Regions from separate parts of the Streptomyces sp. NPDC027189 genome, predicted to be linked through region 2. Evidence: riboswitches for the same ligand, from Rfam matches in the RefSeq annotation. Region 2 holds a riboswitch; the other holds the start of a gene.

Region 1 (4,206 bases), on a different contig from region 2:
AAGATGCTCGCGAAGATCGCCTCGGAGCAGGCCAAGCCCGACGGTCTCGTGCTGATAGAGCCGGGGACCGAGCGCGCGCTGCTGGGGCCGATGTCGGTGCGGACGCTGCCGGGCGTGGGGCCCGCGACCGGGGACCATCTGCGGCGTGCCGGGATCACCACGGTCGACGAGATCGCCGAGGCCGGCGAGGACGAGCTCGTACGGCTGCTGGGGAAGGCGCATGGGCATGCGCTGTACGGGATGGCGCTGGCCCACGACGAGCGGCCCGTGGTGGCCGAGCGGGAGGCCAAGTCGGTGTCGGTCGAGGACACGTACGACGTGGACATCCATGACCGCGTGCGGGTCGGTCTGGAGGTGCAGCGGCTCGCCGACCGGTGTGTGCGGCGACTGCGCGGAGCCGGGCTGTCGGGGCGGACCATCGTCCTGAAGGTGCGCAGGTACGACTTCTCGACGCTGACCCGGTCCGAGACGCTGCGGGGGCCCACGGACGACCCCACGGTCGTACGGGAGGCCGCCGCGCGGCTTCTGGAGGCGGTGGACACTACCGGTGGCGTACGACTGCTGGGTGTGGGCGTGACCGGGCTGGCCGACTACACGCAGGAGGACCTGTTCGCACAGGCGCAGGCGCAGGCCGCCGCGGGGGAGCCGGCGGTCCAGGAGCATTCCGCGGAGGAGGCGCCGGAGGAGTTCGCCGAGGAGCATGTGCCGCCCGCCGAGCGGCGGTGGCCCGCGGGGCACGACGTACGGCATGCCGAGTACGGGCACGGGTGGGTGCAAGGCAGCGGCCTCGGGCGGGTCACGGTGCGGTTCGAGACGCCGTACTCCGAGCCCGGGCGCGTACGGACGTTCCGCACCGACGATCCGGAGCTGGAGCCGGCGGAGCCGCTGCCTCTGGTGGAGCGAAGACCGGGGGTTCCGGGGCCCCAGGTTGCGGACCCCGGACCTCAGGCGTCCTCCGTGCCCGCGAGTCGGCCGAAGTCGCGGTCTGGCGGGGGCGGAGGGGGCGCCACGTCGAGACCGTAGTGGTGGTACAGCTGGAGTTCCTGCTCGGGGGAGAGGTGGCGTCCGACGCCGAAGTCGGGGGCGTCCTTGATCAGGGCTCGGTCGAAGGGGATGCGAAGAGTGCCCTCGACGAGTTCACTGGGCTCCAGTGGCACGAAGGCGTCCCTGCTGAACAGGCCCGTGCGTATGGCCGCCCACTCCGGGATCCCGGTCGCGTCGTCGAGGTAGACCTCGTCGATCGTGCCGATCTTGGTGCCATTGCGGTCGAACGCCTTGCGGCCGATCAGGTTGCGCGGATCGATGTCGGTCTGCACGGGCCCTCCTCTTGGTCGCAACTCATCCGTAAGCACTACAAAAGAGCACATTCAGGAAGGCGGCCACTCGAAGGCTCGGGTCTTGTCCTCGCTGGTAGGCTGGCAGGCGGCTGCTGACCCCGTGCGGGAGAGTCCTCCAGACTTCATCGGAGGCGCCGAAGGAGCAAATCCTCCCCGGAATCTCTCAGGCTCACGTACCGCACGGACGAGGTCACTCTGGAAAGCAGGGCGGGTGTCGATGGCCTCCGCTCTCACCGACGGTGAAAACCGGGTCGTCAGCGGACGGTCCGGTGAAGCTCTCAGGTTGAGATGACAGAGGGGGAGGCCGTCGGGGTGCCCGTGCCGGGGTGCCCCTCGAAGGTCGCGTCAGACCAGGAGGCCTCCGCCATGACCGCCCATCGCATTCCGCTCACCGAGCTCGAACAGGGAATCCCCTTCGAGCAGCGCCACATCGGGCCCGACTCCGAGGCACGGGCCAAGATGCTCGCGCAGGTCGGGTACGGCTCGCTCGACGAGCTGACGGCCGCCGCGGTCCCGGACGTCATCAAGAACGCCGATGCCCTGGACCTGCCGGGCGCGCGCACCGAGGCGGAGGTGCTGGCCGAGCTGCGCTCCCTCGCGGACCGCAACCAGGTGCTCGACTCGATGGTCGGCCTCGGTTACTACGGCACGTTCACGCCGCCGGTGATCCTGCGCAACGTCATGGAGAACCCGGCCTGGTACACCGCGTATACGCCGTACCAGCCGGAGATCTCGCAGGGCCGTCTCGAGGCGCTGCTGAACTTCCAGACCGTGGTGGCCGAGCTGACCGGGCTGCCGACCTCCGGTGCCTCGCTGCTCGACGAGGGCACCGCCGCCGCCGAGGCGATGGCGCTGTCCCGGCGCATGGGCAAGAACAAGAAGGGTCTGTTCCTGGTCGACGCGGACGCGCTGCCGCAGACCATCGCCGTCATCGAGACCCGCGCCGAGCCGACCGGCGTCGAGGTCGTCGTCGCGGACCTCAGCGAGGGCATCCCCGCCGGGATCGCCGAGCGCGAGATCAACGGCGTACTGATCCAGTACCCGGGCGCCTCCGGTGCCGTACGTGACCTCAAGCCGATCGTCGAGCAGGCGCACGGGCTGGGGGCGGTCGTCACCGTCGCCGCCGACCTGCTCGCCCTGACCCTGCTCACCTCGCCCGGCGAGCTCGGCGCCGACATCGCGGTCGGTACGACGCAGCGCTTCGGTGTGCCGATGGGCTTCGGCGGGCCGCACGCCGGATACATGGCGGTGCGCGAGACCTTCGCGCGCAGTCTTCCGGGCCGACTCGTCGGTGTGTCCGTCGACGCGGACGGGCACAAGGCGTACCGCCTCGCCCTGCAGACGCGTGAGCAGCACATCCGCCGTGAGAAGGCGACCAGCAACATCTGTACGGCTCAGGTGCTGCTCGCCGTGATGGCCGGCATGTACGCCGTCTACCACGGTCCCGAGGGCCTGAGGACCATCGCGCGGCGTACGCACCGGTACGCCACGATCCTCGCCGCGGGTCTGACGGCGGGCGGGGTCGAGGTCGTGCACGGCGCGTACTTCGACACGCTCACCGTGCGGGTGCCGGGCAAGGCCGCTGAAGCCGTCGCCGCTGCGCGCGAGGGCGGTGTCAACCTCCACCTCGTGGACGCCGACCAGGTGTCGATCGCCTGCGACGAGACCACCACGCGCAAGCAACTGGCCGCCGTATGGACCGCGTTCGGCGTCGAGGGTGACGTCGAGGCGCTGGACGCGACGGCGCAGGACACGCTGCCGGCCGCGCTGCTGCGCACCGACGGCTACCTCGCGCACCCGGTCTTCCACCAGCACCGCTCCGAGACCGCGATGCTGCGCTACCTGCGCAAGCTCTCCGACCGCGACTACGCGCTCGACCGCGGCATGATCCCGCTGGGCTCCTGCACGATGAAGCTCAACGCGACCACGGAGATGGAGCCGGTCACCTGGCCCGAGTTCGGTCAGATGCACCCCTTCGCGCCCGCCGAGCAGGCGCAGGGCTACCTCACGCTCATCGATGAGCTGGAGGAGCGGCTCGCCGAGGTCACCGGCTACGACAAGGTCTCGCTCCAGCCGAACGCCGGTTCGCAGGGCGAGCTGGCCGGTCTGCTGGCCGTGCGTGGCTACCACCGCGCCAACGGCGACGAGCAGCGCACCGTCTGCCTCATCCCGTCCTCCGCGCACGGCACGAACGCCGCGAGCGCCGTGATGGCCGGCATGAAAGTCGTGGTCGTGAAGACCTCGGACGACGGCGAGATCGACGTCGAGGACCTGCGCGCCAAGATCGAGCAGTACCGCGACGAGCTGGCCGTGCTGATGATCACGTACCCCTCGACGCACGGTGTGTTCGAGGAGCATGTCGCCGACATCTGCGCGCAGGTGCACGAGGCGGGCGGTCAGGTCTACGTCGACGGCGCCAACCTCAACGCGCTGGTGGGCCTCGCCAAGCCGGGCCACTTCGGCGGTGACGTCTCGCACCTCAACCTGCACAAGACGTTCTGCATCCCGCACGGCGGCGGCGGTCCGGGCGTCGGCCCGGTCGGTGTGCGCGCGCACCTGGCGCCGTACCTGCCGAACCACCCGCTGCAGCCCGCGGCCGGTCCCGAGACCGGCGTCGGCCCGATCTCGGCCGCTCCCTGGGGCTCCGCGGGCATCCTGCCGATCTCGTGGGCGTACGTCCGGCTCATGGGCGGCGAGGGCCTCAAGCGGGCCACGCAGGTGGCGGTGCTGTCCGCCAACTACATCGCCAAGCGCCTGGAGCCGCACTACCCGGTGCTGTACACCGGTCCGGGCGGGCTCGTCGCGCACGAGTGCATCATCGACCTGCGCCCGCTGACCAAGGCGACCGGCGTCAGCGTCGACGACATCG
Region 2 (4,206 bases):
GCAGGGGCGTGTTCAGAAGCGACATGTTCTACGACCTCTCAGCCGGCGGAAAAGGCGGTGTACTCGTCGGCGGAGAGCAGGTCGGCCGGCTCCTCCGCGACGCGCACCTTGAACAGCCAGCCGCCCTCGAAGGGCGCGGAGTTCACCAGCGACGGGTCGTTGACCACGTCTTCGTTGATCTCGGTGATCTCGCCGTTGACCGGGGAGTACAGGTCGCTGACCGACTTCGTCGACTCCAGCTCGCCGCAGGACTCACCCGCGGTCACCGTGGAACCGACCTCCGGAAGCTGGGCGTAGACGACATCGCCGAGCGCGTTGGCCGCGAACTCGGTGATGCCGACCGTCGAGACGCCGTCCTCGGCGACCGACAGCCACTCGTGCTCCTTGCTGTAGCGCAGCTGCTGGGGGTTGCTCATGGCCTGAATTCTCCTGTACGCGGGGGAGTGCTGGTGAATGGGGGGACTGCTGGACCTGCCGGTGAGCAGGGAAGAAGCGCGCGGTGTCGCCTTTGGCTACGTCTGGACCGCGCTCAGTCTCTACTTCTGACGCTTGTAGAACGGCAGCGCCACGACCTCGTACGGCTCGTGGCTGCCCCGGATGTCCACACCGACTCCGGCCGTGCCCGGAGCGGCGTGCGCGGCGTCGACGTACGCCATCGCGATCGGCTTGCCCAGCGTGGGGGACGGGGCGCCGGAGGTGATCTCGCCGATCACCTTGCCCTCGGCGACGACCTGGTACCCGGCGCGCGGGACGCGACGGCCCTCGGCGATCAGGCCGACGAGCACCCGTGGCGGGTTCGCGGCAGCACGCTCGGCGGCGGCCTCCAGGGCGGCACGCCCCACGAAGTCGCCCTCCTTCTCGAACTTCACGACCCGCCCGAGCCCGGCGTCGAAGGGGGTCAGCGAGGTGCTCAGCTCATGCCCGTACAGCGGCATGCCCGCCTCCAGGCGCAGCGTGTCGCGGCAGGACAGGCCGCAGGGGACCAGCCCGACCGGGGCGCCCGCCTCGGTCAGCGCCTGCCACAGCTTCTCGGCGTCCGAAGGGGACACGAACAGCTCGAAGCCGTCTTCGCCGGTGTAGCCGGTGCGCGCGATCAGCGCCGGGACGCCCGCGACCGTGCCGGGCAGACCCGCGTAGTACTTGAGGCCGTCCAGGTCGGCGTCGGTCAGCGACTTGAGGATGCCGGGGGACTCGGGGCCCTGCACGGCGATCAGCGCGTACGCGTCACGGTCGTCGCGCACCGACGCGTCGAAGCCCGCGGCACGCTCCACCAGGGCGTCGAGCACGACCTGCGCGTTGGAGGCGTTGGCGACGACCATGTATTCGGTGTCGGCCAGCCGGTACACGATCAGGTCGTCGAGGATGCCGCCGTCCGCCTGGCAGATCATGGTGTAACGGGCGCGGCCCACGCCGACGGAGGCGATGTTGCCGACGAGGGCGTGGTTCAGGAGCTCGGCCGCCTGCGGGCCGGTGACGGTGATCTCGCCCATGTGCGAGAGGTCGAAGAGACCGGCCTTCGTGCGGACGGCGAGGTGCTCGTCGCGCTCGGAACCGTAGCGCAGGGGCATGTCCCAGCCCGCGAAGTCGGTCATCGTCGCGCCGAGCGAACGATGCAGGGCATCGAGCGCGGTGTGACGGGGTGCGTTGCTGCTCATCGGTGGGGCTCCCAAGGCATGACGGCGAGGTCGTTCCTCCCCATCTGTCATCGGAACCTGAGAGGTTCATCACGACCCCGCGAAACGGTGGTCCTGACTTGCACCTTGGGTGGAGCCACTGGTCAGCGGCCCGCTTTTCAGATGTGCCTCGCCCGCGCGGTAACGGGGCCTGAGAGATTCAAGGGAGGGACTTGCTCCTTCGGCGCCCCGGCACGTCGTACGTGACCGGGAACTCTCCCGCGCGGATTCAAGCGGCCGGTATGCAGTTGGCGGGCACATCATTGCACGCGCCGTCCGATCCCGGCAGTCCGCATCTGTAACCGGCCTGTGGCAGTCCGAGTACGGAAACAGGAAGCATCGCGCATTACCTTCTCTTTACACTCGACGGGGATGGGACTCCAGACCCAAGGGGAGGACGATCACGGTGAACAGGACCTCGGCGTACGCGACGACCTCGGGCATCGCGCTGCCCAAGCAGCCCGGCGCCCGGGCCCGGGAGGCGTGCGGCCCGCTCCCGACGGCCGTCGTCCGCGACCTCAGGGACCGCGCGGGACGCAGCCCGCACGGGCTGTACTTCGGGGCGTCCGACCTCGTCGTGGTCACCGGGCTGCCGGGCAGCGGCAAGTCGACGCTGATGCGCCGGACCGTCACGGGCGCGCGCATCGACTCCCAGGACACCCGCGACCGCTGGGACGACCGGACGGCCCGCTGGCTGCCGTACGCGGTCTACCGCCCCCTGGTCCGCCTCGCGCACTACGCGGGACTGCGCCGCGCCCTGCGCTCCGGCGCCGGAGTCGTCGTGCACGACTGCGGTACACAGGCCTGGGTGCGCCGCTGGCTCGCCCGCGAGGCGCGGCGCCGGGGCGGCGCGCTGCACCTGCTGCTGCTCGACGTCACGCCGGGAACCGCCCTCGAGGGCCAGCGCGAGCGCGGCCGCGGCGTCTCGCGGTACGCGTTCGCGCGCCACCGCGGCGCGGTCACCCGGCTGCTGCGCTCCGTCGAGAAGGGCGACCTGCCGGAGGGCTGCGGCTCGGCGGTCCTCATGGACCGGGACGCTGCGGACGTGCTGCGCCGGATCGACTTCGGCGGCTGAAGGACCGTACGAGCCGATGCCGGCAAAGGTCGTACGAAACAGGCGTACGAGATGGTCGTACGAGCCCACTAACCTTGCCAGCCGGAACACCGGAGCACCCGAACAGCGGTTCACAGCAGGCGGTAGACAGATGGACTTCCCCGACTTCCCGGCACAGGCGCACCCCCATCCGCACGGCGGATGGCCAGGCAACGAACTGGAGGAGGTGCTGTCGGCCTCCCTCGGCGTGCCCTCGGCGGGTGCCCGCATCGTCGAGGTCCTCGGCCGCAGCTTCGTCTGGGTACCCCTGCCGAACGGCGGCGGGCCGCAGTCCGGGCCGCTCGACCTGCCCACGCTGGAGATCGAGGGCCAGGCGTACGTCCCTGTCTTCAGCTCCGAGGAGCAGTTCCGCCAGGTCACCGGCGGACACATGGCGTACACGATCGCGCCCGCCGTCGAGTTCGCCCGCGGGCTGCCCCCGCAGGTCGGCATCGCGGTCAACCCGGACGGCGTGGTCGGCGTACCGCTGCCGCCGCTCGCCGTCGCCGAGCTGTGCCGGGCCGGGCGGACCCCGCTGGACGGGCCCGCGAGCGGCGGCCGGGTGCGGCTGTTCGAGCCCGACTGGCAGGAGGACCCGGTGGACTTCCTGTCCGCCGCCTCCGCCGAGTTCGCCGAGACCGGCGTCGTGCTGACCGCCCGCCGCTGCCTGGCCAGTATCGAGACCGCCGACCCGGTCATGTTCATCGGTGTCGAACTCTCCCAGTGGGAGGGCGACCTGCGGCCGCTCCCCATGGAGGCGTTGGGCCGAGCCCTGAACAAGGTCGCGGTGCGGTGGCCGGTGAACCTGGTCCTCCTGGACGTGGCCCAGGACCCGGTGGGCGACTGGATGCGCGCCCAAGTGCGGCCCTTTTATCAGCAGGCCCACTAGGAGCGCCCTTCTTGGGCGCGGGGCTGTGACCTATGCGGCTCCGCCGCGTGGGCACGAGGAACCACGGTCGGCCCGCAGCCGCGAGACGACATCAAGTCCCGAGCTCTTGCGCGGCTGCTGTCGGCGGCTCCACTTAAGCTGGTTTCATATCCGGGGCAACTTCTCGAAGGGGCGGTACAGGTGAGCGCCAGCAGCACCGCGGCCGGGCAGGTCGAGCACATGCTGCGCCAGGTGACGCCCGGGCGCTACGACGCCTACGAGGCGCTCCTTCGCGCGCTCGCGACCCCGTCGTCCGGCCAGATCTGGATGCTCCTCTGGCACGGCCAGGCCGGTTCTCCGGACGCCCAGTACGGGAACATGGAGGTGGACGGCTTCGGTTACGCGCCCTGTGTCACCTCCGCCCAGGAGCTCTCGGCCAGCGGCTGGAACCGCTCGTACGAGGTCGTCGACGGCCTCGACGTCGCCCGCACCCTGTACCCCGACCACTTCGGTCTCTGGCTCAATCCGCACGCCCCGGGCGGCGGCGTCGGCATCCCCTGGCTGGACCTGCG

What was found. A riboswitch is a leader RNA that binds a small molecule or an ion and turns the genes downstream of it on or off. The one in region 2 is predicted to bind glycine.
Region 1: another riboswitch for glycine. It lies ahead of gcvP (aminomethyl-transferring glycine dehydrogenase); the one in region 2 lies ahead of gcvT (glycine cleavage system aminomethyltransferase GcvT).

The regions. Positions count from the first base shown of each region.
Region 1 covers NZ_JBVHRI010000024.1:9,488-13,693, forward strand. The annotation lists gene ACZ4RZ_RS38460 (DNA polymerase IV) at 1-1,023, shown strand, start outside; gene ACZ4RZ_RS38465 (PRC-barrel domain-containing protein) at 945-1,316, opposite strand; glycine riboswitch at 1,431-1,526, shown strand; gene gcvP (aminomethyl-transferring glycine dehydrogenase) at 1,704-4,206, shown strand, end outside.
Region 2 covers NZ_JBVHRI010000008.1:18,840-23,045, forward strand. The annotation lists gene glyA (serine hydroxymethyltransferase) at 1-25, opposite strand, end outside; gene gcvH (glycine cleavage system protein GcvH) at 39-416, opposite strand; gene gcvT (glycine cleavage system aminomethyltransferase GcvT) at 537-1,655, opposite strand; glycine riboswitch at 1,690-1,802, opposite strand; glycine riboswitch at 1,803-1,905, opposite strand; gene ACZ4RZ_RS20865 (AAA family ATPase) at 2,080-2,748, shown strand; gene ACZ4RZ_RS20870 (enhanced serine sensitivity protein SseB) at 2,879-3,655, shown strand; gene ACZ4RZ_RS20875 (enhanced serine sensitivity protein SseB C-terminal domain-containing protein) at 3,836-4,206, shown strand, end outside.